4 regions of the Syntrophomonas sp. UBA1041 genome follow, and region 1 is predicted to be linked to each of the others. Evidence: riboswitches for the same ligand, from Rfam matches in the RefSeq annotation. Region 1 holds a riboswitch; each other region holds the start of a gene.
The links. Region 1 has a riboswitch for molybdenum cofactor ahead of B2633_RS12035 (Ig-like domain-containing domain). Riboswitches for the same ligand answer to the same signal wherever they lie in the genome.
Positions count from the first base shown of each region.

Region 1 (7,844 bases):
AGATACCCTGGGCAGCATGAGTGAATGTATTGAGGTTTTGACTCTGCTGATATTATCCATAATGCTGGCAGATTAAAAAATAAAGACCGCAAGCACGACCAGGGAGCGTCTCCCGCTGCCCCGGGGGTTTAAGAAGAGAGGAGGCAAGCCAAATGGGATTAAAACTGGAAGAAGTAATTAGCCGTATTGAACCGGTGAGCGAGGAATGGGCTGTAAAGGCAAGAAAGCATCTCGATAACCTGGCGATTCCGCAAGGCAGTCTGGGGGAGTTATTGAACCTGGCCGAGCAGCTGGCTGCTATCAAAATGACCTTGAAGCCTTCAGTGCGAAAAAAAACGGCGGTCACTATGGCAGGAGACCACGGAGTGACGGAGGAAGGGGTCAGTCTTTTTCCCCGGGAAGTCACGCCCCAGATGGTGGCCAATTTTGTAGCCGGTGGAGCGGCCATCAATGTGCTGGGCGAGGCGGCGGGCGCCCAGGTAGTCGTGGTGGATATGGGCGTGGCCGCCGATCTCAGCGAATTAGTGGAAAAAGGTCAAATCCTTTCCTATAAGGCGGGGTATGGAACCAGAAATATGACCAGGGGCCCCGCAATGACCCGTGAAGAGGCCAAAATGGTATTAGAAGCCGGCATCGATATTGCCGGCCGCTTGGTTGGGGAAGGGGTTGAACTGTTGGCCACCGGAGACATGGGTATCGGCAACACCACCCCCAGCAGCGCCATACTGGCTGCTTTTACAGGTTGTTCCGTTTGTGACGTGACCGGCCGGGGTACCGGACTTGGCGACGATGCTTTAAGAAACAAAATCCGGGTTATTGAAAAGGCCTTAGTGGTAAACCAACCCGATGCCAATGACGCTGTGGATGTGCTGGCGAAAGTGGGGGGGTTTGAAATAGGGGGTATTGCCGGCCTTATTCTCGGCGCCGCTTACCATAGGGTCCCGGTTATCATAGATGGTTTTATATCCTCCGCCGGAGCTTTACTGGCTAAAAAACTGACCCCTGATTCTTGGGGATATATGATTGCTGCCCATCAATCCCTGGAATACGGACATCGTCTTATGCTCGAGGAACTGGGCCTTAAACCGCTCTTAAACCTGAATCTGAGGCTGGGGGAAGGGACCGGGGCGGCCCTGGCCATGAACATCGTAGAGTCGGCCGCACAAGTAATAGGCAAAATGCTTACCTTCGAGGATGCCGGGGTAAGCAGGAATACTGCGGGGGTGATCGCATAATGACTTCCTTAGCCTTTATTAATCATGATCCTCAGGATGCCGGTCCTCAGTATCTGGAGGACCTGGCTACGGGGTATTGGTTCTCGGAAGTGCTGTTTCATGCGGTTGAAATGGAAATCTTTACTTTCCTTGAACCTGATGGAAAACCTCTTGAAGAAATTGCCGCGAAGTTCAACCTGAGCGCAGGTGCTATAAAGCGGTTCTTACAGGCCCTCGGTGCGATGGGATTGATAAATTGTCAGGGGAGTAACTGTTGCAATACCAAAATGTCCAGTAAATACCTGGTTCTGCATTCCCGGTATTATCAGGGAGATTCCATTCTATGGCGGAAGCAGCTCACTGCCAGCTGGCAAGGCCTTAGCAAATGCCTCCGAAAAGGGGGGAGAGTGGATTTTGGCTCAGACCAGCCGGATCAACGACGGGATAGAATAAGAAAATATATCAAGGCCATGGATCGAGTGGCCAGGACTAAAGTTGAGGAGCTGCTTGCCATTTTCGAAGGTCTAAACATGGAGGGCGAGATTCTCGACGTAGGCGCTGGTTCCGGGGCCGTTGCCGCCGGTTTTCTTGAAAAATTTACCGCCATGAAGGCTACTCTTATGGATCTCCCCGAAGTGCTGGAATACACTCGGGAGTTAATGGCGTCCCGGCAATGGGGAGGCAGGATCGACTATTGTGAGGCCAATGTTCTGGAAACATGGCCGGTAGATAAGGAAAGCTATTACCTGGTAATTCTCTCCAACATCATTCACGCCTATTCAGAAGCAGAGGCCGCTGTCCTTTTGGATAGGGCCGCCGAATGTCTAAAACCCGGAGGATTGCTATTAATCCACGATTTCTTCCTGGAACACTATCCTTTAAAGGCAGCTCTTTTCGATTTAAATATGTTCATCAATACCTACAATGGAAAAGTCTTCTCCTCAAAATGGGCTATAAAAGAACTCGATGGCCTGAAACTATACGCAACCGGGCTTATTCCCTTAGCCACAGATACGGCGGTAATCCTGGCAGCAAAAGATAAAAAGATACTGACCAGACTATCGCTGGATAGATCAACTTTTTCCTCTGAATAAGACTACCGGCACAAAGGTTAACCAGGTGGCATACAAAACGGTAAGCGTAAAGTGCAAGGCAGGGCAGGTTATGCAAGCCGCTTCCCTACATTTTGCCGGGTTTTCCAAAAAGGAAATATAACAATTATGTCGAATGGTTGATGTATAAAATCGAATAATGCTGTGTTCGGTTTTCGAGTTACTGTACCTAAAGATAAACCATGGACAGTTGACCGACAGGGTATAGCGGGAAACGGCTATGCCTCCCGATGCGGAAAGGAAACTAGACCAGTGCCACTATGTCCAGGCCTTATTTGTGGTGCTTAGTCAGTTGTTTTCTGCAACTGACTTTTATTATTCATGGGGGGTAGAATTATGAGAAAAAACCAGCAAATCCATTGGTCGTTATGTATTGCGCTATTGTTTTGTTTGCTCTTACCCGGTTTTGCGGCGGCTGCTGACGGAGACGGCGATGGGGATGGTTCCGGTGGAGGAAAGCAGCAGCCTCTGGTCATTGAAAGCGTAGTTCCGGCTGATGGCTCTACTGGTATAACCCTTACCCCTGAGATTAAAATTACCTTTAACAAAAATGTGTGCTATATGACGGTTCGTGAGAGCAACCGAAATTGTTTTTCCATGTGGACGGGGAACACCCGCATACCTATTGAAGTGATCATGGCAGATGATCAGGTGGAACGGGAGAAACGTAATGACGCCATTGTAAAGCCTTTGCAAAAGCTCCAGGCAGGCACTCTGTACAGAATTGAAATAGCTCCCAATATGGAGTCTAAAAGCGGGGTTACTTTAGGCCAAAAGGCTACGGTTACCTTTACCACAGCCGGTGCCGCAGCAGGTGAACAGCCGGTTCAGCAGACTGGAGAGCTGGCATCGTCACCCTCAGCTACACCACCCACAAACCCGCAAGCGGCTGCTCCTTCAGAATCATCTCCTTCTGGGACCGTTGAGGGCAGCCCGCCGGACATGACCCAACAGGAAACAGAATCCGGAACTGTTGCTACGGCAGGACAAGAGCAGGTTCAGCCAGGCCAGCAAGATGTTGCCGAACAGAAGGAATATAGGAACAAGCGAATTGCCGTCGACCTGGTTATCGTCGCTGTCGCCGGGCTGGGGGCCTGGTGGTTTTACAGAAAACGCCGCGGCCTCTAATGAGTTGCCATATTAGATTCAGTGTTAGTGACGCTGCCTGATCATTGCCGCAATAAATATAACAAAGCGTGTTGGGGTGAGTTGTGACGAAAAAGATATGGATGTTTTTGCTCTTTATTGCGGCACCTTTCCTGGTAATTCTGGTTTCATTGTTAATCGGCCGCTATCCGGTTGATATTGCCACCGTTATAAACATACTAGGCTGCCGTATTACCATGCAGCCTTGCTATATCGAAGATATTTATCAGACCGTAGTTTGGGATATCCGTCTGCCCCGGGCCATTTTGGGGGCTATGGTGGGTGGCTGTTTGGCTATTAGCGGGGCGGCTTTTCAGGGATTGTTTCGTAATCCCCTGGTCAGTTCGGGTATCTTAGGGGTCAGTTCTGGGGCCGGGTTTGGGGCCGCACTGGCCATAATCCTTTTTCATAAGGTGGCAGCTATTTACACCTGTGCGTTTGCCTTTGGAATTTTTGCGGTAATTTTAAGCTATTTCATAAGCAAGGTATATAATGGCACTCCCACTATCATGCTGGTTCTGGGTGGAGTGATCGTGTCATCGGTGTTTTCAGCCCTGCTCTCCCTGGCCAAATACCTGGCCGATCCCATGAATGAACTGCCCGCCATCGTCTTCTGGCTGATGGGCAGTCTAGCCTCCGCGCGCTATAGTGATATCATGATAGCCGGTATTCCTATGCTGGTTGGAGTGGGCGGAATAATTCTGATCAGGTGGAGGATAAACGTTTTATCAATGGGTGACCGGGAGGCTCATTCCTTGGGAATAAATACCACATTAAACAAAGGGATAGTCATAGCCTGTGCCACACTAGCCACTGCTGGAGCGGTTTGCGTTAGCGGTATAATCGGCTGGGTCGGTCTGGTAATTCCTCATATAGGGCGTATGCTGGTAGGCAATGACAACCGCGTCCTAATTCCGGTGAGCTTTTCATTAGGGGCTACATTTCTGGTTATCGTGGATGATTTTGGCAGAATCCTAACCGGCTCCGAAATACCTCTGGGTATACTCACCGCCATTTTGGGAGGACCTTTCTTTGTCTACTTGTTAAAGAAGACCAAAGGAGGTGGCTGGTAAGATGGCGCCATTGCTGGAGGTCAGGGATGTAAGTTTCAGATATCCCCAGGCACTCATCCTGGATAAGATAAGCTTCAATATTAACCCGGGAGAGATATTCTGCTTGCTGGGGCCTAACGGCTGCGGTAAAACCACACTTCTGGATTGTATTTTGGGCTGGCTCAAGCCGTATGCAGGCCAGGTTTTAATAAACGGCAGCCCCATCGATAATATGGCCGCACCTCAGATTGCCAGGCAAGTAGCTTATGTACCCCAAATGCACCAAAAAACCTTTCCCTATCTGGTGCGGGATATTGTCCTTATGGGGCGGGCTTCTTTTATTGGCCCGTTTGATGTGCCTTCAGAGGAAGATGTGGCCATCGCGGAAAAGGCTCTGGATATGGTGGGAGTTTCCAGGCTGAAGGATCGTCCCTATACGCAGCTGAGCGGCGGAGAGGGTCAGCTGGTGATGGTGGCCCGGGCGCTGGCACAGAACAGCCCGTTGATAATAATGGATGAACCCACTGCCCATTTGGATTACAGACACGAACTGATAATACTGGAAACGGTAGTTGAACTAGTCAAGCAGACCGGCCTGGCAGTCCTGATGGCGACACATGTACCCAATCACGGCTATTATTTTGAAAACCAGGGGATCAAAACCCGAGCCGCACTGGTGAAGGATAAGCAGATCATGGCCTTGGGAAAACCATCCGAGGTATTATCCGAGCAAAATCTGGGCGAGCTTTACAGCATAAGAACCCGCATCATAAACTGCGGACTTGATGATGGGGGGCATTTAAAACAGGTAGTGCCCATATGTACAATTAACTCAGAAAGTTAAGGGGGGTATAGCGTTGACCACATCAAGAGCCACGCAGCGGCTAAAGCAATGGCGCAGGATCAGCCTGGTATTACTGCTGTTGTTCTTAGCGCTGGCGGCAGCGGGTTGCAGCGGTAAGGCCGTAGACACTTCACCGGCTGAAAAACCGACTCAGATTATCACTGACAGTATTGGCAGGCAGGTAGAAGTACCGATTAATCCAGAGCGTATCGCCTGCCTGTGCCCGGAAGCAGGCTATGCCATAGCCATGTATGGCAAGGCAGGCACTATAGTGGCGACCTCAGGCGGAATGCAGCGAGATATCCTGTTAGTAGAAATGTTTCCCCACCTCAAGGGTTTGCCAGTACCCAAAAGCAATGAAGTAATAAATATCGAAGAATTACTGAGCAGCAAAGCGGAGCTGGTCTTTGTCAAAGGCGATACCACCAGCAATGAAGCCGAAATGGATAAATTAAAAAAGGTCAATATACCGGTGATTGCCCTGCAGTACGGCAATATGGCCGAACAACAATACGCCATGCAAATGATAGCCAAAATCCTGGGCACTGAAGCTGAAGGTCAGCGCTACACCGAGTTTTATCAGCAGACCGTTGCCGAGGTGCAGAAACGGGTTACGGCTGTCCCAGACAAGGACAGAGTCACACTCTATCATTCCACGGCCGAAGCCACCCGCACCGACACCGCCGATAGTCTGGCCGCGGATTGGACCAGGGCGGCCGGGATTACCAACGTGTCAGTGGGCCAGAGTCTGAAGTTCAGCGATGGCAATCATTATGCCAGCCTGGAACAGATACTCTTGTGGAATCCCGACTATATATTGGTTAACGACCCCAACCTGGTGGGATATATTATGGAGCATGAACACTGGCGGCCGCTGCAGGCGGTAAAAAATAACCGGGTTTTGCCGCTGCCCATCGGCATTTCCCGCTGGGGTCATACCTCTTCCCTGGAGACCCCCCTGGCGGTTTTGTGGACAGCAAAACTGGCCTATCCCGAGCTATTCAAAGATTGGGACATGGTCAAAGCGACCCAGGATTTTTATCAGGAGTTCTTTGACTGGCAGTTAGATCAGGCTACCGTCGATAAAATGCTGAAAGGCACGGGCATGCGGGCGGCCAAGAGCTAGATAACCGTGGCATGAAACTGCGGTAGAGCATAGTAATATATTTTTTAAGGCAGGTGAGTAAGGAAACAGTATTAAAGAATTATTAAAACGCGGGAGGTATTATCAATGAATTGCAAAGTTTATCGAAAGTCCACCACAGTACTTATGATGATTCTATTCTTGACGATGGCTGTAGTCGGCAATGTGTCCTCGGCATATGGCCAGGACATGAGTGTAGAATTGTTGTCTCCGGCGGCAACAGCCGTGAGTGGTGATGGCGATGCGGTTGTATTTCAGGTTAATGAAGCTTTAGAGAGTGAAAATATTGTCTTTCAGTGGAATTTCGGCAAAGGCCTGGATAATAATTTGGAGGCCAGTAAAGGCCTGGTTACCCTGGCTGCAGCAGGAGGCGAACCTATCAGTCTGGATATTGCTCAGGATTTCACCTATACTGAGCAGGAACAGCCTAAACTTAAACAATTGGAGCTTAATCTGCAGAATACTGACCTGGAACCGGGTGACTATACCGTTACTTTAGGCGCTGCCATACAGGCTAATAACGGCGATACTCTGGGGAAGGATTATGTATGGCGGTTCAGCGTTGCCGAGGCAGCTGCAGAAAAACCGGCTGCAAATCCTCCTGCCTGGCCCGAGGGAGCGACACTGACTGCATCTGATATAACAGCTGACAGCTTAACCTTGACCTGGGTTGCTGCCAGCGATGCCACAGCTTATAAAGTATTTGTCGATGGTGTGGAAACCGCAACTGTCAATGATGGTGTTTCCATTGAACTGAACGATTTAAAGGCCGGGACTTCCTATATCTTTAAAGTTGAGGCCGGCAATGGCGAGGTCTGGACAGATGACGGTCCCAGTGCAACTGTTGCTACTGCCGAGGCGGAGGCAGCAGAGGCTCCGCAGCTAGTTACGGCTGAAATCAGTAATAAAGGCGATATAAGTATAACTTTTGACCAAGCCATGGCTGATCCTGCCGGAACCGAAGCACAGTTTGCAGTGACTGTCGATGAAGCCCCGGTTGCGGTCACTGCTGTGGAAAACACCAACACCCCGGAAAAGATCAAATTAGTTCTGCAAACCAAAGCAGTGCAGGGACAAGTGGCTGCTATAACCTATACTAAAGGCGATGACGAAGCGCAACAGGTTAAGTCCTTGGAAGGCAGCGCGGTGGAGAGTTTTACCTACCGGATTGGTGAGGCAGAACCCCCGGCGGAACCACAAATTCCACAGCTTACTGATATCAACGGACACTGGGCGCAGGACAACATTGAGCAGTTAGTGGCTATGGGCGCTATAACCGGCTATATAGATGGTACTTTTGGGCCGGATAAAGGCATCACCCGGGCTGAGTTT
Region 1 covers NZ_DCEA01000078.1:280-8,123, forward strand. Annotated here, with positions in the region: partial or broken gene B2633_RS12020 (adenosylcobinamide-GDP ribazoletransferase) at 1-76, shown strand, start outside; gene cobT (nicotinate-nucleotide--dimethylbenzimidazole phosphoribosyltransferase) at 153-1,235, shown strand; gene B2633_RS12030 (methyltransferase) at 1,235-2,308, shown strand; molybdenum cofactor riboswitch at 2,468-2,585, shown strand; gene B2633_RS12035 (Ig-like domain-containing domain) at 2,663-3,454, shown strand; gene B2633_RS12040 (FecCD family ABC transporter permease) at 3,538-4,545, shown strand; gene B2633_RS12045 (ABC transporter ATP-binding protein) at 4,547-5,368, shown strand; gene B2633_RS12050 (ABC transporter substrate-binding protein) at 5,382-6,494, shown strand; gene B2633_RS12055 (S-layer homology domain-containing protein) at 6,600-7,844, shown strand, end outside.

Region 2 (7,844 bases), on a different contig from region 1:
GCATAAAGGATGGTTGCGGTTTTGTCCGGAGCGCCGGTGGCGGTAAAGGTTTTCAAAACTTCCAAATACTTGTCTTTGGGGCTTCCGGTTATCTTGCAAACCGTATCAATGTCATAGCGCTCATAATGATTCTTCATCAACTGGAAGACACAGCGGGGATCTTGCAGCGTCGGATCCTTCAAGGGTAAATTGTTCTCATCATATTTGTAATCCCAGGTCTTTACATCATATTTTCTCTTGCTCGCATCATAGCCGGTAAAAAGGCCATCCTTGAATCCAAATTCGTCTTTGACAATAAAAGCTGCGTTGGTGTAATTGACCACATAATCTTTGTGGTATAGCTCGTTATCAATAATATATTTGACCATACCGCCCAGAAAGGCGATATCTGTACCTGAACGCATCGGGCAGTAGATATCAGCCTTGGATGCGGTCCGGGTAAAGCGTGGGTCCACGCAGATTATCTTAGCCCCCCGTTCTTCACGGGCCTTTAATAGCCATTTAAATGCCATGGGATGGGTTTCAGCCGAATTGCTACCCATACACATGGCACAATCGGTGTTTTTCATATCATTGAGCGAATTGGTCATTACCCCGCGGCCAAAAGAGGGCGCTAAACCTCCTACTGAAGGTGAATGACAGAGCCGGGCCTGGGTTTCCAAATAAACCAGCCCCAGGGAGCGCATCATTTTGGAAAGCACGTAGCATTCCTCGTTATCCAGGGCCGACCCGCCGATTGAGGCGATTTTCTCGGTTCGGTTAACGATGATTTCACTGCCGTCGGCTATTTTCTCTTTATGGATAAAACTGCTGTCTCGGGTTTCTTTGATTTTTTCCGCAATTCTGGTAAGCATCCAATCCCAATCTTTTTCTACCCACTTGTCGCTGCCCGGAGCCCGGTAAAGAGGCTTCTGCACCCGCTTGGGGTTGATTACTTGTTCTCCCTTTTCATTATAAATTTCCCTCAGGTTAAACATGGCCGAACCCTTGGGGCATGCCGCACCACGATTAATCGGGTTGTCCGGATCGCCCTGTACGCTAAGCAGTTTGACGAACTTACCGGCGGAATCACGCTCGGAGTATACCAGCAAACCACATCCCGAGCCGCAATACGGGCATATGGTGGGTGTGGGAGTAACGTTCTTAATACGCAGCACCTTAATTGCCGAAGCGGTTGCCTCAAGGCTAAAATCCAGGGTTGTAGCCACGCCAACTCCTGCTACCGCAACCCCGCCGGCCTTCAAGAACTGGCGGCGAGTAATTTTGCTGTTCATCTTTTATCCCCCATTTCCTTAGACATCAAAATATTGCAACCAAAAAACGAGCTAAAATGTACTTAAACCATCAAGATTAAAGCTTGTTTCATATATACAATACCAAGTCAGGGAGATAAACAATTGGAGGGGCTTTTATAAAGCGGGAGATTAGCAGGCTTGATTATGCAAAAAAAGCATTAAATGAGGTCAGTACCGAGTAAACGGTGAGAAAAAGCCACCAATATTCTTGATCTCCAATATTGATATTGTATTTTTGAAACCCAATGAACCTCCGGTCCATTTAGCCACTCTCAAACCGAATGGTTCATTACCCGTTCCAAGCTTAAACTTGACGGCATTATTCTCACCCCCATTCATAATCTTGATAGATTCTTAATTGTAAAACTCAATTAAGCAATCAAATTCTTATTCTACATTGAAACAAATATTCCTTCTTCTTATAAAGAATATAACCTTATGTTTTATATGACAAATGTATAATCTGGAATAGCAGGTGGGCAATAATTATTTTGAGAAACAGAGATCCCTGCTTCCTCCTTTCAGGAAGAAGCAGGGATATAAAAAGCGATGATTTAGAAATCCATTTGCACAGTCAAAACTCCAGTTTGCTTAATTCAATTTGGCATTAAATTCAAGTTTAAAATGTTTCAGCGTGCTAAGCACCGGAGCAGGAGCCGCTTGACCCAGGCCACACAGACAAGCCACCGACATAACGTTGCCCAGGTTTTGCAGTAGATCCATAACTCCAACCGTGCCACTGCCTTTATTGATTCTATGCATCATTTCATGCATACGTTTGGTACCTTCCCGGCAGGGGGTACATTTACCACAGGATTCATGTTCAAAGAATTTGCTGATCCGATCCACGATATCAACAATATCCCGAGTTTCATCCATGACAAATACTGCACCTGAACCCAGCACTGCACCGATAGTGGTCATGGAATCAAAATCAATGGGGGTATCCAGGAACTCTTCGGGAATGAATCCGCCTGAAGTTCCGCCGATTTGGACGGCCTTGAAATTTTTGCCGTTAACCATGCCACCGCCCAGTCCGTAAATAACTTCACGAATGGTGACATTGGTGGGCACTTCAAAATAGGTCCGGTTTACTACATCGCCGGTCAAGGTCAATACTTTGGTTCCAGGATAGGAACTGGCGCCAATCCCTTTGTACCAGTCTGCACCTTTTTCCAGAATAGCCGGGATGTTGGCAAAGGTCTCTACGTTATTAACAATAGTGGGTTTGCCCCATAAACCTTCCACGGGCGGGAAGGGGGGTTTGAAGCGTGGTTCACCGCGATGTCCTTCAATGGATTCAATCAGGGCACTTTCTTCACCGCAGACATACGCTCCGGCACCCATTCTAACTTCGATATCAAAGTCACCCAGTACACCTTTGTCTTTGGCTTGAGCAATAGCCTTATTAAGGGTTTCTACCACGTAAGGATACTCACCCCGGCAATAGATGTAACCTTTGTTGGAACCTATGGCATAACCGCAAATGGCCATACCTTCCAAAAGACTCTGGGGGTCATTCTCCATGATAATACGATCTTTGTATGTGCCAGGCTCACCTTCGTCAGCATTGCAGACCACATACTTTTGATCAGTATCAATTTTGTAGGAGAAGCTCCATTTCATACCGCAATTAAAACCTGCGCCGCCTCTGCCGCGCAAACCGGATTTTTTAACTTCTTCAATTAAATCAATCTGACTCATGCTGCGAGCTTTAGCCAGGGATTTGTATCCGCCGGCTTTAATATATTCATCAATTTTTAAGGGACTAATCTTTCCTACGTTTCTTAAAACGATACGCATTTCTTCAGCCACAATCTTACCTCCTTTCACCAATTACTTATATTCTGCCAAAACTGCAGGAACTTTAGCGGGGTTCAGATCGCCATAAGGCTTGCTGTTGATGGTAATCACCGGGGTGGCTTGACACTGGCCTACACACTCGGTAAATTCCAGGGTGAATTTGCCATCGGCAGTGGTTTCACCCATTTTAATGCCCAGTTCCTTTTCCAGTGCAGCGACGACTTGGGCTGCGCCGGCAATATGGCAAGGTGCACTCTCGCAAATACGGATAACATTTTTACCCCGTTTACCAACTTTGAGGTAGGAGTAAAAAGTTGCTACGCCATAAGCCTTGGCTTTAGGCATATCAAACACCTCGGCGGCATAGAAGACAGCCTCTTCAGGAATGTAGCTGAATTCACGCTGAACCGCATGGTAAGACTCGATCAGTCCACCAGGCAGATCTTTATAGGCATTGATGATCTTCTTGTAGTCTGCCATTATTGACTCACCTCCTGGACTTTTTCGATTTTGACTGCACAGACTTTGTACTCACCTGTGCCGGCAATATCACATACAAACGGGCTGGTGAGTTCATTGGTAGGCGTAGAACTATGGTGGTGGGACATCCAAATAACCCCGGGCTGTACCTGATCGGTTACCCAGGCGGTGGTTAGAACTGAACCACGGCGGGATGTAATCCTCATCCGGCTGCCGGTAACCACGCCTAATTTTTCCGCTTCCTGCGGGTGTACCTGGGTCATTTCTCGATCCCAGACACTGGCAATACCCGCCGAATATTGGGTGGTAACATTATAGTGCTGCATTACGCGGCCCGTACACAGCAGGATGGGATAATCTGTATCCGGCATTTCTCCCGGAGGAATATGGTCATTGGGTTGGAAACCGCCCAGCCCGCGGGTGAATTTGCCGATATGCAGAATGGGGGTGCCAGGATGATCAGGGGTGGGACATGGCCAGTGCACGGATTCTTTTTCCATACGGGCAAAACTAATGCCAGCCATGGCGGGGGACAGGGAGGCCATTTCATCCCAGATTTCACTTGGATGATTGTAAGACATGGGATAGCCCATGCGGGTAACCATCTGACAAATCGTTTCCCAGTTGGCCTGGCCAGGCAGAGGCTCAATCGCTTTACGAACTCGCTGAGGTCGGCGCTCAGTATTGGTAAAGGTACCGTCGCATTCCGCAAAGCTGGCGGCCGGCAGCACGACATCAGCTAATTCAGCAGTTTCAGTCAGGAAGAGTTCCTGTACCACAAAGAAGTCCAGATTCTTGATGGCTTCTTTAATATGATTGGCATTGGGATCGGTTAGTACCGGATTTTCACCCAGAATATACATGACTTTTACTTTGCCTTCATGGGCGGCTTCAAACATTTCCGGAATCTTTAAGCCTACTTTATCCGGCAAGGTTGCTCCCCAAGCTTTTTCATGTTTTTCCCGGGCGGCTTTATCGGTAACATTCTGATAACCGGAATAAACGTTAGGCAGAGCGCCCATGTCACAGGCACCCTGAACATTGTTCTGCCCGCGGACGGGGTTTACGCCCACGCCGGGACGGCCGATATGACCGGTCAGCATGGCCAGATTGGCAATACTCATAACATTACGGGTACCGCAGATGTGCTCGGTAATGCCCAGTGAATAGAAGATCATGGCTTTATCAGTGCTGGCATACAGACGGGCTACCCGATAAAGGTCTTCCACGGAGACACCGGTGAGCTCGGAAACGCGCTCCGGAGTGTATTCGGCAGCCAGGGCTTTCATTTCTTCATAGTTTTCGGTACGGGTTTCTATAAAGTTCTTATCTTCCAGACCTTCTTTGATAATTATATGCATTAAACCATTGAGTAGCGGAATATCGGTACCGTGTTTCTGTTGCAGCCAGATGTCGGATTCAGCGGCCAGCTCCGTACAGCGAGGATCACAGACTACCAGTTTGCAGCCGTGGCGAGCCGCTTGCCGCATTTTATAGCCAAGTACCGGATAGGATTCAGTAGGATTGATACCGATCAGGAATAACAGTTCGGCTTCATTAGTAACTTCAGATAAAATGTTGGTCATGGCGCCGCTGCCAAAAGAATTAGCCAGACCCGCTACTGAGGGAGCATGGCAGGTACGGGCGCAATGATCCACATTGTTGGTGCCTAAATGGGCCCGGGTGAATTTCTGGATCAGGAAGTTTTCTTCATTGGTACAACGGGCTGAGCTTAACGCTGCAAATGAATCGGGACCATTTTGGGCTTTATTCTCATTAAATTTCCGGGCAATCAGCTCAAAGGCTTCATCCCAGGATGCTTCCTCAAATTTGCCGTTACGCTTGATCAGCGGCGTTTTAAGGCGTTTTTCATTGTAAATAAAATCCCAGCCAAAGCGTCCTTTTACACATAAGCTGCGGCCATTTACCGGAGCGTTTGGATTGGACAGAACGCCGATGACTTTGCCTTTGTTCACAGCTAAGTCGAAATTGCAGCCGGTACCACAGAAGGGACAGGTGGTCCGCACCCGGTCGATATCCCAGCGGCGACCCTGGCCGGACATGGTTTTCTCAGTTAAAGCGCCGGTTGGACAGACGGCTACGCATTGTCCACAGAAAACGCAATCTGATTCAATATAGGGTACATCACCAGCCGTAGTTGCTTTACGGTCGAAGCCACGATTCAGATAAGAAAGATTGTCTTTCCCGGTCAGTTCTTCACAGGCTCTAACACAGGCGCCGCAGAGAATGCACTTGTTTAAATCCCGATTAATAAAGGGATTGCTGTTATCGATTTTATAAGAATGCTTTTCTCCTTGATAGGGACTTTCTTTTACCCCGTACTGATAACAATAATCGGCCAGAACGCAGGCACCGGCCTTGTCGCAGGTCAGGCAGTCCAGGGGATGATTGGCAATCAGCAGTTCCAGGATGGTCTTGCGGGCTGCAATCACAGCCGGAGACTCGGTTTCTACAACCATCCCAGGGCTTACCGGGGTTACGCAGGAAGCCGGCAGAAGCCGATTTCCTTTTACTTCGACTACACATAGTCGACATGCACCCAGCGGGCTTAGATCGGGGTCATAACACAGGCGAGGAATTTTAATGCCGGCTGCTTCAGCTGCTTGCAGTACGGTGCTCCCAGCTGCGGCTTCAACCTCCTTCCCGTTGATGGTCAATTTAATTTGTTCCACTTCCATCACTCCTTTTAGTCGTTAGAAATAAAAAAATCTCCTATCTGAGTAGGAGGATGGACTTCATTGGCATAAATACTATGACAATGGTTGGCATTCAAATGCACGCTCCTTCCACCTACTCAGAAACAACTTGCGGTGTTAATTAAATAAAAACACCTGACATTACCAGCGCATAAATGATGCGGGCAACGCAAATTGTTTTCTAAAAGCCAGTGACTCCTTTCCAAGTAAGGGAGGCAAACCCGTTTCCGGATTTACCGTAGCGGTATAATAACCGTGTCGGCTAATTCACCGTGGCCGCAGCTTTAGGTGAAGTAGCTTTGGAGCTACGCTTTTGAAAAAATTAAACTCCTGGGCAACCTGGTTGCTACACAAGTCTTAGGGTAAGTCATTCAGGCTTTAACAGTGGTGGAATAAAGGAAGGAATTCTGGTCAGGCCATGTTATAAAATTGCCTGCCAGCAATTCGAATGAAGCATGGGAGCAGGAATAAACTCAGCCGATAAACGAAATCGGTGAAAAAGGCTGCAACAGCTTCAGGTCTTCATTTATGCCACGGGGTATTGAAACACTATGAGCCACCGGTTCATGCAAATTAACTCACATGCAACGGCTTATGATTTGCTTAAACCCTGTACTTGATAGCACTTTTTCACCTCCCTCAATATTGGCATGTTGCTGGCAATATTTTGATCAGGCAGCAGTCATAAATACTAATTGCACTGTTTGAAATTGCCAGAGGGATATGTCTGCTGGACAAACATATCCTTATCAAAATAATACTTCGACACAAGCGTAAATATTCCTCTATATAATTTAAAATATTATATAAGGGAATATAAAATAGGTTATGATGCCTGAATAACCGCCTTATTATTTAATGATATTGCAAAAATAAATTAACGCCAGGGTGGAATGTCCCCAGCGTTAATATGAAGCTTCAATTTTGTTGGAGTTAATTTGCCGAAGGAGGGCGTAGTTTAGTGTATATTATACTCAATATTGCATATATAAACGCTGATTTGGATTTTTCACACAGCCGGCCGTCCCCATATCCCCTGCCAGTGGAATAAATGTATCCACAGATAAAGGGTTGAGACAGCGATCTGATATTTATCACCTATTTCCCAGATGTCGTCGGAACGGGTATAGTAATCACGCAGAACAGTCAGAATGAACAGGATGCTATATGATCTATAAGGGATTATGACTTCCGGAAGGATGGCATGAGTATGCCCACAGGATTTACAGATCACCCGGAGTGTGCTGATAGAACTCTCTTGAGCTATTACCCTGCGGGTACCACCGGTGTTCGCTATCGCTCACCAATAATGTTGCTGGTCCCCTGGATTAATGGCTGGCCCACAATAGACATTAATACCGCTGTGATGCCAGCACAGCATATTCTCTATAATGTGGCCTGCCTTTTTTAACATCTTAAATACTTCCCCATGAAACAAGTCTATGAGGCTCGAAGCATATTCCTATCTATCATAAGGGATTTTTGCTGTGGATTCATGTTTCGATGCCATGTTTTTTTATTTTTTTGTAGAGGGTAGAAAGGTCAATTT
Region 2 covers NZ_DCEA01000031.1:25,809-33,652, reverse strand. Annotated here, with positions in the region: partial or broken gene fdnG (formate dehydrogenase-N subunit alpha) at 1-1,274, opposite strand, end outside; gene nuoF (NADH-quinone oxidoreductase subunit NuoF) at 1,887-3,110, opposite strand; gene B2633_RS05385 (NADH-quinone oxidoreductase subunit NuoE family protein) at 3,132-3,578, opposite strand; gene fdhF (formate dehydrogenase subunit alpha) at 3,578-6,271, opposite strand; molybdenum cofactor riboswitch at 6,475-6,612, opposite strand; gene B2633_RS05375 (DUF6431 domain-containing protein) at 7,305-7,544, opposite strand; gene B2633_RS05370 (sigma-54 interaction domain-containing protein) at 7,789-7,844, opposite strand, start outside.
Region 2: it holds a riboswitch for molybdenum cofactor, as region 1 does, so the genes downstream of both, fdhF (formate dehydrogenase subunit alpha) here and B2633_RS12035 (Ig-like domain-containing domain) in region 1, are expected to answer to the same signal.

Region 3 (7,844 bases), on a different contig from region 1:
ATCCAAAAGGGTTTGATCTTTGCCCTTTTTGCCGAACCAGGTGATTGTGCCCGTAGTCGGTTCCAACAACGCCGCCATAATCAGCATCAGACTGCTTTTCCCGGCGCCATTGGGTCCCATCAGGCTGATGGACTGCCCGTCTTCCAGGGAAAAATAAGGGATATTCAGGATGGTTCGCCGGCCTAATACCAGGGTCATAGCTTTGATTTCGATGACCTTATCCATTGTTGCTTCTCCATTGCTGCAAGATAGTCAAGAGCGCGGTAACGCCGTAGGCCAGCAGAAGCAGAATAATGCTTAAGGCGATGGCCACATCGAAGTTGCCTTTGTTGACCTCCATAACCGTAGCCGTTGTCAACACCCTGGTCTGGCCTTTAATATTGCCGCCCACCATCATGGAAGCGCCAACCTCGGACACCACTCCTCCAAAACCAGCCATGACAGCAGCCAGCAGTCCCAACTTGGCTTCCTTGACCAGGCTCCATAACATCTGCAGGCGGTTGGCGCCTAGTGCCAGTAATTGCATCCGCAACCGGGGATTGATCTGCTGAATCGCCGCCAGGGTAAAACTGACCACTATCGGAGAGGCAATCACCGCCTGGGCGATGATGATCGCCAGAGGGGTATAAATGATATTCAAATCCCCAAAAGGGCCTGACCGCCATAAAAATATACTGACCCATAATCCTACCACTACTGGCGGCAGGCCCATGCCGAAATTAGCCAGACTGACAAGAAAATTGCGACCAGGGAACCGACCCAGGGCTAAAATGGCTCCCAGGGGAACACCGATTAAAACGCTTACCAGGGTGGCTGTTCCCGATACCTTGAGGGTAAGCCAGGTAACCTCCAATACTTCCGGATCCAAGGCGAACAGCATCTGAAATGCCTTGACCAGACCTTGCCAGATCAGTTCCACATGATCACCCCAAGCTATGAATTAATGGTTTATTTACCGAGATCCGCCTCATTCTTGCCGGCATCAGCATAGAACAGAGGCTGCCCGTATTCTGCCACCTTGAATTCCGAGATAATCTTCTGGGTGTCAGGCGCTATCATGAACTCGACAAAAGCCTTGGCGCCAGCCGCATTGACTTTGGGGAACTTCTCGGGGTTGACCTGCATGACATGATAGATATTCAACAGAGCTTTTTCGCCTTCCACCAGTATCGCCAGACTGAGGTTCTTCTTCTGAGCCAGGTAGGTGGCGCGGTCGGTCAGAGTATAGCCTTCCTTCTGCTGGGCTACGGTAAGGGTCTGTCCCATGCCCTGGCCGGTTTCCTGATATTTGTCACTCACGGTGGGGGTTATTCCGGCAGCTTTCCATAGATTCTTCTCCATAGTGTGGGTTCCGGAATTATCACCGCGAGAGATAAACAGGGCGCCTTTTTCATTGATTTTCTTGAAAGCCTCGGCAGCGGTCGCAGTTCCCTTTATCTGCGCGGGATCGCTCTCCGGTCCGACGATGATAAAATCGTTATGCATAACCAGCTGGTAATTGATGGCTTCGCCGTTATCCACTATCGGTTTCTCCTGAGAAGGTGCATGCGTCAGCAGCACATCGGCTTCGCCCTTCTGGCCCATAGTTATTGCTGCTCCGGTCCCGACCGCAACAGTTTTAACCACATATCCGGTCTTCTTTTCAAACTCCGGAACCAAGACATCCAACAGGCCGCTGTCCTGTGTACTGGTAGTAGTGGCCAAAATGACATCCTTGGTCTGTTCAGCAGCTGGGGGCGCTTGCTGCTGCGGCTGTTGCTGAGCACAGCCTACAATGCTTAATATGAATATTAATAGAATAGCCAGGGGTAAAAACCTTTTTTTCGACAACATTAATAGTCCCTCCCTAATATTACATTTCTAAGGCTATAGCTGTCCTCCATACGCATATACAAAAAGGTCAAACCCGCCATGAGCAGTTTCGACCCCGGGGATTGATCATCACTCTCCTTTCCAATGCGGGAGGCGCAGTCGTTTCCATCTGCCCCCATTGTCCTGCCCTCCATACTTACCATCAGCTGCAGGTGACCAGGATCGGAGCTAGATTTTTATAGGTATGTATGCAGTTTCAGCCGAAACATAAAGCCGAACCCGCAAATAAAGCAGATTCGGCTCTTAAGTCAGACCCAGTTACTCTCCTTTCCAAATGCGGGAGGCGCAGTCGTTTCCATCTGCACCCATCGTCCTGCCCTCCATACTCACCATCAGCTGCAGGTGGTCAGGATCGGAGAAAATATTCAATGTTATACTAACTTTCGGCAAAGGAAGACTTTTTCCTGCTATTTTTCCAAATTTTCCGTTTATACGCCATAGTGGCAAACATGTATAATCCCAATCTTATTTATGGAAGGTAATGGGTTCTGACTTACTGTGAAAATGTGGTTAAATAACCCAACATTCGCTTATACTTAACCTAGGACAAACTTGAAAGAAAGGATGGGGTTTTATGTCAAAAGGGAAAATTTTTGTGCGCGAACGCCGCAAGGTCCAAGAGGGCGAGAAGAAGCCCCGTTTTGTTGTGGTTGGTGTAGCTGGAATGGATTTGAGGCTGCATGCCAAGCACATCCGGCGCATGGAACTCGAGCAGATGGCCGCAGCATTGGGTGCTGAGATAATCTATCTGGAATCCGGCAAGGATGAAGAAGCAGACATCGATGAAGATTAGTAATAAAACTGGGGAAAGGCGGATTAGGCTGTGGCACTGATACGGGAAAGAGACAGTAAGAGACTGCACGTCAAAAGCAAATTAATGGGTGAGTCCCTGGTCAGCAAGAGCTTTTTGCAGGGTCTGGAGCAGAAGGAGCAATTCCGGGCCCTGCCGCAGGTGAGTGTAATAAAAATCGGCGGGCAAAGCATCACTGACATGGGCGCCAAAGCGGTGTTGCCCATCCTGCAGGAAATTGTGGCCAACGCGCCTGAACACAAGATGATTATATCCACCGGCGGCGGCACCCGCTCCCGCCATGTCTATTCCATCGCCATGGAATTGGGCATGCCCACCGGGGTTATAGCCAAACTGGGGCAGAGCGTCTCCGAGCAAAACGCCCTGATGCTCTCCACCCTCTTGATGCCTCATGGAGGAATAAAGGTCGGGCACGACGATATACCCAAACTGGCGGCTTATTTCTCGCAGGGATGCATCCCCGTCATTCACGGCATGCCCCCTTACGGATACTGGGAGCACCTCCCTGCCCAAGGCAGTCTGCCCCCCAACCGCACCGATGTAGGGGCTTACCTGCTTTCCGAGGTGATCGGCGCCCGACAGTGCATCTATATCAAAGATGTTGACGGCCTCTATGAGGATAACCCCAAATTATACCCTGAGGCGAAATTTATCCCCCGTATCGGCGCCCGGGAATTACAGGCCATGAAACTGGATGACCTGGTGGTGGAGTGGACGGTTTTGGATATGCTGACCCGCTCGCGCAGCGTCAAAGAAATACATATTGTCAATGGCCTGAAACCCGGCAATATAACCCGGGCTTTGAAAGGCGAACATGTAGGCACTATCATTTACAACGACGAAGAGAACTAGTGCTGTCACATACCTTAAATCCCGGCTTTCTTCTTCATGCCGCCACATTATGGTATAATGAAATATGATTTCGAACTAGGGCTTTGTCCACCTTGGTAAAGTGTGGTCTTTCCATCCCGGCATCGTGGTGGAAAGACCTTTTTGTTGAGGTTTTGACTGTTGAAGAGTCCCGTTCCGATAAAAACTCAGGGTTTTCTGGGGTTCTATTCTGAATAGGCCCTACTTATTCAAGCTTTGTAGAAACGGGGAGGGTGAATGATGAAACCTTTGATTCAGGTTTGCGGAGATCCTACAGTAGACTGGTTCCGCATACATAATGAAGATATTACCGTGCGCGGCGGGGTTTATTACTGGCAGCGCCACAAAGAAGATGACCGGGTGCGGCTCAGTTCGCAGCCGGGGGGTTTTGCCCTGGTACGACAGGTTCTGAAGGCCATGATCCCGGAGCAAATCGCGGCTGTGGAAGGCGCCCCCTTGGCTGAGAACCTGCTCAACCGTCCCAAAGACCGGCAGGTCACCACCTCCTGGACCTTGTGGAAAGAATTTTTCAATTCATCCGGCCATCGCAGCGCTTATCGCCTTTGGAAATGGCATGAATTTGAGCCGGCTAAATGGGATTATCAGACTGCCCGGCTTCAGGGCAACCCGGACCTGCTGTTGATTCAAGACAGCGGCCTGGGGTTTCGTCATTGTGAAGAAGGCTGGCCTGAAGCACTGAGCCTGGAGAGCCAAAACAGCGGCCTGCTTCCGGCACAGTTGATTATCAAGCTGGGTCAATATTATGATGGTCAGGCCAATCCCCTGCTGAATCGCATCGCGGAACTAGGCTTGGAGGACCGCACCATCATTCTCAGCTCATTAAGCGACCTGCGCGCCTGTGCGGTTAAGGTCAGCATTTCCCTTTCCTGGGAAAAAGTCCTGGAGGAAGTGGTCGGTGCGGTTCTAAGCCCTCACGGACCTTTTCTGGATGCCGACCGGAGCACCATCAAATACCAGCAGGTAATAGTCCCCATCGGTTTGAGCGGGGCGGTCGTGGTGGGACGGGATTACCATACCCTGATCTTTGACCGCAATGGACAAGAAGGTCACTTTGCCGCACTGTATCCCGGACAAATCATTGGCGATAATACCTGCATCCTAGGAGCCCTGGCCGCTAGCTGGGCCGCAAATACGGCGGCGACAGACTGGATAAAGGCCTCCCGGTTGGGGATTGAACTGGCCCGTCTGCTGCAAATCGAAGGTTATGAAGTGGTAGAGTGGGAGCAGCATAAGCATCTGCAATTTCCCTATCAAACCATCGCTTCCGCTTTCCGGGAGCTGAGCCGCGACCGCTTTGGCAGCATGGGGCAGCCGCATTGGTCCGCGATATCAGACCTGGGGGTGTTTGTGGATGAAGCCCGCTCCGCTTTATTAAAACCGGGACGCTGGACGATACTGGAAGATGACCTGTTAATAAATTACAACCCGGGCTGTTCAAAGGATACCGAATGCATCGGCTCCGTGCACGATTGTGCCAAAAACGTGGTGGTTTACGGCCCCCAACAGGCCCTGCAAGGTGTTCCTGTGGAAATCATCGGGGGCTGGAGCAGTGCCGACCGGCAGGAAATAGAAGGGGTGCGCGGGGTGAATAATGCCATGCGCGAATACTTCCAGCTCAAGAACCCGGAAACCCCGCTTTGCGTAGCGGTGTTTGGCCCGCCCGGTTCGGGCAAATCCTTTGTCATTAAAGAAATCGCCCGCGGGCTGGGTATTGGTGAAAAGGCGCAGCTAACCTTCAACCTGTCGCAATTCGACTCCCCCGCCGAGCTGCAGAACGCCTTCCATCAGGTGCGCGATTTAAATCTCAAGGGGAAAATGCCCCTGGTCTTCTGGGATGAATTTGACACTCCCTGCGAAGGCCTTCCCCTGGGATGGCTGCGCTATTTTCTGGCTCCCATGCAGGACGGTGAATTCACTTATGAAGGCTTATCACATCCCCTGGGGGGCGGCATTTTTGTCTTTGCCGGGGCAACCCGCCATTCCTTTGAAGAATTTCGCTCCGGAGACAACGCTGAGGATAGAGCCGCCAAAAAACCGGATTTCATCAGCCGTTTAAGGGCTTTCATCAATATCAAAGGCATCAACGGCAATCCCAATTCGGTAGAAGACCGCCTCTATGTCATCCGCCGGGCCTTTATCCTTCGCCAGTACCTGGAGACCAACGCCGCTCATCTCAAGATAAACGGGCAGTTTGAAATCGAGCCAAGTGTGCTGGATGCCTTTTTACTGGTTAGCCGTTACTGGCACGGAGCGCGCTCCCTGGAGAATCTGCTCAAGATGAGCAGCCTGGCGGACAAGCGCAAGTACGAGTTATCCAGCCTGCCCCCTGATCATATTGTGGAAATGCATGTCAATATGAAGGAGTTCAACGATCTCACCAAACTTGGCCGCCGTGAGCTGCTGCGCATAGGCATCACCGGGCATGTTAACCTGGATCCCGAGGAGATCGGCATTCTCAGCCGGTCTATCGACAGGGTGATCGCTTTCATAGAAAGGCAATTCCCGGCCCATTATCTGACCGTATTTTCTCCCCTGGCAGCCGGGGCTGACCGCCTGGTAGCAGGTGCGCTGCTAAAAGATGAAGCGGCCCGCCTCATCGCGGTACTCCCCTTTTCTATGCAGAGATATTTGGAAACTTTCGGCGCTAGCGAAGATTACCGCCATGATCCGGCCGGGGCCGAGCTGCGCAGCGAGTATGAGTACTGGATCAACAACCGGGCTATAGAAGTGATAGAGATGCCGCCAACTCCGACCCGGCGTCTTGCTTACCTCAAAGCGGGGCAGTTTATCGCCGAGCATAGCAATGTTATCATCGTGGTCTGGGATGGCAACCGCCAGAAATATTCCTCGGTAACCGCCCAAGTGGTGGCCAGGGCAGAAGCACTTAAGATTCCTATTTGTCACATCTGGGCGCAAAATTATCGCTCAGAATCCTGCCAGGCCAATATCAAGCCCCGGCACGGAGAGATCCGCTACAAGAATTTTCCCGGGCAGCCCCCGGACATGTGGACCAGTATCGCAGCTGAATAAAGACTATACCGCGGAGACGGGGTTGACAATGGGTCCGTTCCCATTTTTAACCTAGAAAAACCCCGTCCCCGTGACATTTTGCTTAGAATTCGCAGGAGCGGACGGTGCGGGGGAAAGGAATGACATCGCGGATGTTGGCGACCCCGGTGAGGTACATGATGAGCCGTTCGAAGCCCAGGCCGAAGCCGGCGTGTTTGACCCCGCCGTATTTGCGCAGATCCAGGTACCACCACAGTTCCCGGGGATCCATGTTAAGCTCTTCCATGCGCCGGGCCAAAAAGTCTTCGCGCTCTTCCCTCTGGCTGCCGCCGATCAATTCCCCCACCCCGGGGACCAGAAGATCCATAGCCGCCACGGTCTTGCCGTCATCATTTTGGCGCATATAGAAGGCCTTGATATCTTTGGGGTAGCCGGTTACAAATACCGGTTTGTTAAACACCTTTTCGGTCAGATAGCGCTCGTGCTCGGTCTGCAGGTCATGTCCCCAGGCCACCGGATAGTCAAATTTCTGCCCCGCTTTGGTCAAAAGATTTACCGCTTCAGTGTAACTTACCCGGGCGAACTGCTGGTTTAATAGTCCCAAAAGCCGCTCCTCCAGCTCCTTATCAACGAATTGATAGCAGAACTGCATCTCGTCAGGAGCATTCTCCAGTATGAAGCCGATGACATATTTCACCATGGCTTCAGCCAGGCGCATATCATCGCTCAGATCGGCGAAGGCCATCTCCGGCTCGATCATCCAGAACTCAGCGGCATGTCTGGCGGTGTTGGAGTTCTCAGCCCGGAAGGTGGGGCCGAAAGTATAAACATCGTGAAAGGCCAGGGCGAAAGCCTCGGCTTCTAACTGCCCGCTGACGGTGAGGCTGGTTTTGCGGGCGAAGAAATCCTGACTGAAATCCACCTCCCCGGATTCAGTGAGCGGCGGTTTTGAAGCCGGCAGTGTGCTTACCCTGAACATCTCTCCGGCGCCTTCAGCATCACTGGCGGTTATGATGGGGGTGTGTACGTAGACAAAACCGCGTTTCTGGAAAAACTCGTGAATGGCATATGCGGCCAGGGAGCGGATACGGAAAACCGCCGCAAACAGGTTGGTACGGGGTCGCAGGTGAGCCATCTCGCGCAGGAACTCCCGGGTGTGGCGTTTGGGCTGTATGGGATAGTCCTCGGGGGCATCGCCTTCCAGAACCACTTCATGGGCCTTTATTTCGAAAGGCTGTTTGGCCTGTGGAGTCAACACCAT
Region 3 covers NZ_DCEA01000107.1:112,675-120,518, reverse strand. Annotated here, with positions in the region: gene B2633_RS16090 (ABC transporter ATP-binding protein) at 1-225, opposite strand, end outside; gene B2633_RS16085 (ABC transporter permease) at 218-919, opposite strand; gene B2633_RS16080 (ABC transporter substrate-binding protein) at 949-1,833, opposite strand; molybdenum cofactor riboswitch at 1,931-2,052, opposite strand; molybdenum cofactor riboswitch at 2,120-2,242, opposite strand; gene B2633_RS16075 (hypothetical protein) at 2,447-2,665, shown strand; gene B2633_RS16070 (amino acid kinase family protein) at 2,696-3,535, shown strand; gene B2633_RS16065 (ATP-binding protein) at 3,794-6,604, shown strand; gene asnS (asparagine--tRNA ligase) at 6,687-7,844, opposite strand, start outside.
Region 3: it holds a riboswitch for molybdenum cofactor, as region 1 does, so the genes downstream of both, B2633_RS16080 (ABC transporter substrate-binding protein) here and B2633_RS12035 (Ig-like domain-containing domain) in region 1, are expected to answer to the same signal.

Region 4 (7,844 bases), on a different contig from region 1:
AATCGTGAGTCGGAGGAGGTTCTACGCTGCCGGTCCCCACCACGATAGCGGTCACCCATTTGCTGCACCAGCCGGTATTGTCGTGAACCACCAGGCGCAGGGGACCGAAGGCATTGCCGATATCGGAATCAAAGCCGTCCCTGATATCATTGGTGTCATTGCCGTCTACCAGGGGCAGTCCATCATCGGCAGATATACCCTGGCCGTAAGCCAGTATGATAGGCTTGCCGTTTACCCCATTGGTCAGGTCCGTGGCGGAAAAGTCGATGTGATAGCCATCCTTGGAGTAAACCGTGATATTGGAGGACTGCAGGTCATTGCTGAAACCGACATGATCCCTCAACAGTTTCAGGAGGTCCACACCTTCAAAATAGAGGAAATTGCCCATCTTATACTGATCGAATATCTTATAGGTGCTGCTCAGGGCTTCTATTTGTTCTACGGTCATATGTAGGGACCGGGCGCTGTTGGAACCCGAGACGCTCAGGGTTTTGTTCTTATAAGCCGCAAAAGCACCGGCGCTGTGGGTCCAGCCCGTGAGAGTCGCGGCCGTGACCGCAATTGCGGTTACATTCTCGATGCAGTCGTCCTCTGCAGACCCGTCGATGATCAAGCGCAACGGCCCGCCGCTGTTGAGGTATTCCCCATCATAACCCGGGCTGCTTTCATCCGGCACCAGGGGCTTGCCGATCGGATCCGCCCCGGTTTTGCCGATGCCGTAGGCCAGGATTATGGGTTTGGCAGCCCCGTTCATATCAGCTACAGTAACCGTCTTGGACCCGGAATCACCGTTGCTTACAGTGACTTGGTCGAGCAGGGCGCTGGCCCCCACACTGCTGCTGAAGAGCAGACGTTTCAGGTCGATGCCGCGATAGGTCTGGCTGACTCCGCCCACGGTATAGCTGCCAGTCACCATGTACTTCTGCAGTTTTTCCAGGTCACTGACGCTGAGGGTGACAGCTCCGTCCTTGACTGCGCCGCTGAAAGCCACTTCATTTTCGCCATAGGCGGCATAATCGCCGGTATGTGCATAGATATCCGCTTCCAGATTGATTACGATTTTGGTCAGATTCGTAACGGCTGCCCCCGGGGTACCGGCATCTTTCTGGGCTTCGGTCTGGGCGCTGACGAACATCAGGGGACCGTCGCTGTTTTCGATGGTCTTGCCGGTAACGGTATCGGTTGAAACATAACCGGCGGCATTCTTGTCAAGTACCAGAGGATAGCCGTTTTTGGCGAAGGCCACCATCATCCCCAGGCCATCGGTATTACGCAGGGAGTTGAAGCCTTCGCTCTGCAGGTCAGTCAGGGTCAGATCCAGAGCACTGGTTTCACTGCTTCCCGAGTACAGGGATACATTCCCTAAGACGCCCTGCATACCTACATCCTCAGACAGGAGATACCACAGGTTGACCCCTTCAAACAAGTCCTCGAGAAGGGCTTCATTAAATACTTTATGGGCATAATACGCTTTTTCCTGGCGGCCTTCCTTTTCCATATCACCTTTGGAGATTCCGGCCCCGTAGAGCAGGCTCTCCAACTGGGCCAAAGTGTAGGTCTTGGTAGTGGTTGTTCCTCCCTGCACCACTTCCACGGTCAAGGCGGTGCTGTCCGCCATGGCGGTGTATTCCGGGTTTTCCATATGGGTGCTGTAGCGCTTGTCATCGCCCACATAGATTTCCTGGGCGCGCTGCAGCTGATTGGAACCGTTGTTGTAGAAGTAGGCGTAATTCGTTGGATCTTCAGGGTTGCTGCGGTTCATACCGTCGGTTTTGCCGAAAATGACCCGCATCGGCCCGCCGTCATTGCCCAAACCGCCTGCATAACCAGGCAGGCTGCTGTCCCTGACATAAGGATAGCCGTTGACGCCGTAAGCCAGCATGACCGGGTAGCCTTTTTTGACCGGATAGCCGTTGCTGTCGGTGTCCCATTCCCCTACGGTATTGTCGGGCTGGTATTCAGGAGTGGCCAATTGTGCCTTGGTAGGCCGGGTAGTGCCGATATCCAGGGGGGATTTCTCATAGAAATAAAAGCGGTCGGGATCAGCCAGTTGCGCCATGGAGAACTGAGCCGTGGTCTGATAATTATCCCAGGCGGCGAAGGACACCAGGGTATTGTTATCGTTGGCGTAGGTTCCCGCATTCAGGCCCATTTTCTGGGTCAAAAAATCCCACAATTTGACGCCTTCATATTCGTTCACATACCAGTAGGTGGTATTTGACAGTCCGTATTCATCGCGATAGCCCAAACCTCCTGCAACAGGAAGATCGTCCGGGCCATACTCCACCATGGCTTCCAGCTCGGCCACGGTGTAGTTGACCTCACGGCCCAATGCGGTACCGGTGAAGGTTAAAAGCTGCTCCGTATTCGCCACATTTTTATAGGCATCATCGCTGGCTTCACTGTGTTTATAGCCGGGCGGTTCTCCGCCCTGTTCAACGTAAATATAGGCCACGCTTACGAACTGATCATGCAGTGACAGAAATGGAAACTCGTTCTTATTATAGACCAGTTTCACGCAGCCGTCTTCATTGTCCAGTCCGGCTACCGAACCGAGATCATTGTCGTAGACGAAGGGCGCCACCGTGGCCCCATCGGCGGTGCCGGTCCCATAGGCCAGTATCACCGGGGTTTCAGCGTCCACCAATTGCTCATAGCTTATGTAGCCAACGTTCTGCCGCCAGCGGTTTTTGAATATGATCTGCACATCTTCATCGACTATTTCCACATTGCTGTTTACCAGCCCGTCGATGATGGACAACACTTTGACCCCTTCATAGCTGAATTCAGCAGGGTTGCCTTCTCTGACGTCAGTGTATAAGCCTCTATAAATGTTGGCATTAGCGGTGGCTTCCAAATCATAAATCCGAATGGGGGTGGTGCTTTCAACACCCGGGCCTTCCACGGTCAGCGTAGCCCCGGTGATGGCATCGATATTGTACGGAGCGTCTCCGGAAAGCCCGCCGTTGTTGATATGCTTGTAAGAGCTGTCGGTGTAGTCCACATACTCGGGCGAATTAACAGTGATCGAAGTGATCATTTTTGCAGGGCTGACAGCATCACCATATAGTCTGAAATATCCATAGACGGAAGCATCGTCCTTTTTGGTGTCATATATTCCGTCTTTTGGTCCGCTTTCACTGTCTCCCTTTTCATAAGCCAGCATATAGTTGCCGCTGATCAAATCACCTACCGTCATACCGGAGGCCTCTACATCCCAATTATCAGCGGTTGTGAAGTTGACCACATAATCATTATCATATCCGTCCAATAATACTGCCAGGGGTATTCCCCGGACGTATTCTGTCGCGGTGATATCGCCACTTTTGGTATAGGTATAGCTGCGATCCGCCCTCTCCATCATTAGGATTTCGCCTCTGGTGAATTCTTCTCCAGCGATGGTAATTAGCGTGTTAGTGAGAACATCACCTACTATTAGGTTTCTCACTCCCGTCCAGTACAGGCTGTTATTTACATCATTGATATTCTGCTGGCCAACCATCAGTGTCAGCAGATCTTCTTCTTCAATATCGTTTGTATCCTGGGGAAGGACGGGTGAGCCCCCGCTTTGATCCTCCCTGCTATTTGCCCATGCTAGTATAGCGTCAACCACTACACTGTCACTTTCAGATCCAGTGCCGATATGAGGATAATAATACCTTCCTAAAAGAGGCTTACTGCCATTAAAACTAACCCCTTCGTCATCTCCCATCATGCTGATTTCGCTATCCGTTGACAAAGAAAATCCACTTTGTTCCAATAATCCTTCTACCGTGATACCATCGCCCAAATGAATTCTTTTGGTACCGGAATTATTGATAGTGGAATAATAATTGCTCTCTACCAGATCCGTCATACCCTGCAGCTCATCCAGGGTATATGATTTCTCATTTTTGACATTGGCCGCAGTATAGATGCCACTAGGTATAATGTCATCGCCGCTGACCAGCAGGATCGGCTGTTCGGTCTTGCCGCTCAATTCATCCTCAGCCTGGGCCCAACCGCCGCCCGGAATGATCACCGAACAGGTCATCAAGGCCAAGGCCAACAGCAGCGATATGCTTTGCCTGAACCATCTGCCCGTCTTCCTGCCCGGTCTCATCAAAGTGCTCGCTCTCAAATAGATCCCTCCCTTGTTTACTCATTCTCTCTCATAAACATCTTTTATCCATAAAAGGGCTTCAGGCCTAACGCACCGGCCTGTCCCTGTATTATGGGTAACTATCCTGCCATGCTACGGTTGAACTATGTACTGATCCAAATTCCTTCCTACCATCTGTCCATCTGTACTTATCATCATCACTGCACCCACCCCGGGCATATCCGCCGCCATCTCCAGGCCCTTCTGCGGACCTTTTATAAAAAGGGCGGTGGAGAGCACATCCGCAATGGTGGCGGATTCCATTACCACCGTGGTGCCTGCGCTGGCCCGGGAGGGAAAACCGCTCTGGGGATCGATGATATGATGATATCGGACCCCATCCACTTCAAAGTAGCGCTGATAATCACCGGAGGACACCAGGGCCTGATCCCGGCCTTGCAGGACTGCTTTGATGCCCTCGGGGTTGCGGGGGTCCTGTACCCCTACCCTCCAGGGAGTTCCGTCAGCTTTGTTTCCTAACACATAGACATTGCCTCCGGCATTTATAAGGGCGTTTTTTATGCTCAATTCCTGCAATGTGGACACTGCCTTATCGGTGGCGTAGCCCTTGGCTATCCCACCCAGATCCAGGATCATGCCTTTTTCAGGCAAAAAAACTGTAGACTTAGCTTCATCCAGCACGATTTTGCTGCAATCGGCTTTGCTCAAGGCCTGCTTAACATCATCCTGCCCCGGCACTGCGGGATGGTCGGTGCCGAATCCCCACAAGTCCATGACGCTGCCTATCAAGATATTAAAGGCCCCGTCAGTGCGCTGATACCACTCCACACCCGTTTTTACCAGTGTGAAAGTGTCCTGGCTCACCTTGACCGGGGCTATCCCAGCATTTTGGTTTATCAATTGCAGTTCCGACTGTTGATCAAATCGGTTGGTCAGACTATCGATGTCAACAAATGCTTTCTCTACCGCTCCCAGTCCCCGCTCGGCCAGGGCCTGGTCCTGTGAGGTTATCTTGCAGGTTATGTAGGTGTCCATGGCGAAAAAATCCCGGCTGTAGGTCTGTAATTCCCGCTGTCCGCATCCCGAGAGGCTTAAAGCCAGAATCATCAGGCATATAAAGAATACGGTTCGTGACTCAGGCATAAGGTGCTTCCTCTCTTGATCAATAAAAAAACGAGCGACTTATAAAAATGCCGCCCGTTATTTACACAACACGCTTTATTGAGTATTCCTTTCCAAAACGGGAGGCACAGCCGTTTCCAACTATACCCATCGGTTCATTCCCATAATCCTCTTATGATCTTAGGAAAATGAACTCGGAATAAATTTATCTAATTTTCTGTTATTTTACCACATTATACTGAAAAAGGGGGGCAATAATTTAATTGGCACAACCAGCTTCTATCAAGGTTCTATAAGTTCTTTTTGAGCGCGGTTTTAATTTCCCGTGCATAGAGCCGCCAGTTTAGCACCAAATGTGCAATAATGCCAAACCCCATAATCAAAGCGCTCAGTGCATGACTGTCCTTAATAAACTTGCGGGTCAGACCCAGCCACATCCCATAGTCTAAAAAGTATAGAACTGCGCCACTGGACATGGAATACAGGGCGGTCACTATTAATAGTGTAGAAATGATGGCCTTGGCCTTTGCGCTCTTCATAATCATCACCTGGTTGTAGTAATTGGGCTGAATCGTTAGCCCGTAGTTGTCACATTAATCAGGGCCATAGCATCACGGCTTATGATCGTATGCCGGAAAACCTCAGTATTTGCAGCAGCACGGTTCTGATCAGCGCACTGTTTCTGGCCCCAAACCTATCATTCCACCACGATCTCGATCATATAATTTGTGAAGCGCTGCCCGAAGACATCATCCAGAACCACCACCCGCATAGCTCCGGGTTTCCCGTCTTTGGTTTTGAGCGGCTCCCCATTGTCCTCGTACATAACATAGACCGCGTTCTCTTTTAAGACCTCATCCATAGAGATATTGGACATATAATCATCCACGCCCACCGGCTGCACCATTTCACAGCCGGTGAGCAGACCGGGATCCACGATTGCGATGACGTTGGAAAGCAGGGTACCCCTAAAGCTGTGGCTGGTGGTGCCGGAGGTGGAATGAATCATCATAGTGCGTTTGACACTGGGCATCTCCCGGATCTGTTCCAGGGTGACCTCCCCCAGAATGGTTCCGTATGACCTGACAGCCAGTTTACCGTTCTCCTCAGGGCCTTCGGCATCGGATTTCTCAAATTTGACCATGTAAGGCACTGCCTCAGCGCTCTGGCCTAGAACCGCCTCGCGGAATATTCCCATGCAGGCATTGACCCCATTGGCGATAGCCTCGGTGGTCACAGTTGCTCCGGTTATAATAATAATCTCATTGTCCCGTTTGGCCTCCAGGTGAACCAGCTGCAGGTAATCCTGACTGGACTTGTCAGCGAACCGCTGGGTAAACCAGCTGTTGTTCATGTCGCGCACATAATGTTCGGTCTCCATATGGCTGACTATCCTCATACCTGTAGTCTTGTCACTGTCCTTATCAATGCCGATGGCCAGGGTAATAGGCCCGTTGTAAGCCACCGGTTTGCAAATAAAAGCATAGTCGCCTTCAGGGGTGGTAAAAACCTTCTTGACCGCCTGGAATTTGTCTTTTCTGTCCGCAGTCATAAACTCATCAGTGATAACGGTCAAGTCCCCGGCGGTGTAATCCTGAGTAAATATTTCGTTGACAGCTTTCAGCTCTTCCGCGGTCGGCTGCGATGACTCCCCACAACCTAAAAGCGCAGCGGCTGCCATCAAAACCAGCAATAACCCCAGCTTTCTAATAAGCATAGCTCAATACCCCGCTGTCGTATTTACCGTAGCCGATCACTTTCACCTTAATAACACCGGAGCCGCTCACCGGGATAGGCTTGATCAGTTCAGGCTGGAAATATGAGGTGCTGGGGTTATATACCGGGCTATTTTCATTGGGCTCCTCCCCGTTCAATGTATAATGAAGCTTCACTTGATCCATGCTATCATGCTGCAAAACGATCTGACCGCCGTCTTTTACAGCCTGTGCCTTGCTCCAGCTGCCCGGATTTGAGGTGGAAACTGTTATTTTAGAGACCATCTGCACTGACACCGCGGTATTTACATCATTTAGACCTTGCTGCCCGATAACCAGGCGCAAATCCCCTTCCCGGGCCTTCGAGAGCTCCTGTCCTTCGCCAAAAGCCCAGGCCAGCATGGGCTTGACTTCGACCGCGGCAGCGGTGCCGCCGGATAACAGGTCCGGATAGCAATAGCGCTTTCCCAGGAGCTGTTCCCGGGTGAGCGAAGCCTTGTAGCCGTCACTGGCCTCTACCTGTATGCTTTTCGCGCCGCTTTTTAAACCTGCTTGTTGCAAAAGATAGGCCAGGTTGACTCCTTTGGCTACCGCGAACTTGCGGGTAGGATAGTTGTTGACCGTGGAAAAACGCTGCTCGGTATATGCGGCTTGCATTCCTTTTAAATCGGCCAGAGAGAGATACATCGTCTTGCTGATCCCATCCCCGCTGATGGTCAGTATGGTGTCCGCGGCGGGGCCGTCAGTCCAGGACTGAGGTACTGTCTTGTCGCCGGCTTCCCCGGTTTTGTCACTCCCCGGCGCCGATGGCGTCACCTTCGCCATACGGATGCGCAAAAGGTTGTTGATGTTCTGGTGTCCGGTGCCGGGATCCCACACCACCCCGGCGGTGCCGTCGGCCCGAT
Region 4 covers NZ_DCEA01000107.1:64,497-72,340, reverse strand. Annotated here, with positions in the region: gene B2633_RS15890 (S-layer homology domain-containing protein) at 1-4,120, opposite strand, end outside; gene B2633_RS15885 (FAD:protein FMN transferase) at 4,235-5,245, opposite strand; molybdenum cofactor riboswitch at 5,315-5,436, opposite strand; gene B2633_RS15880 (DUF4405 domain-containing protein) at 5,515-5,763, opposite strand; gene B2633_RS15875 (FMN-binding protein) at 5,922-6,941, opposite strand; gene B2633_RS15870 (chitobiase/beta-hexosaminidase C-terminal domain-containing protein) at 6,931-7,844, opposite strand, start outside.
Region 4: it holds a riboswitch for molybdenum cofactor, as region 1 does, so the genes downstream of both, B2633_RS15885 (FAD:protein FMN transferase) here and B2633_RS12035 (Ig-like domain-containing domain) in region 1, are expected to answer to the same signal.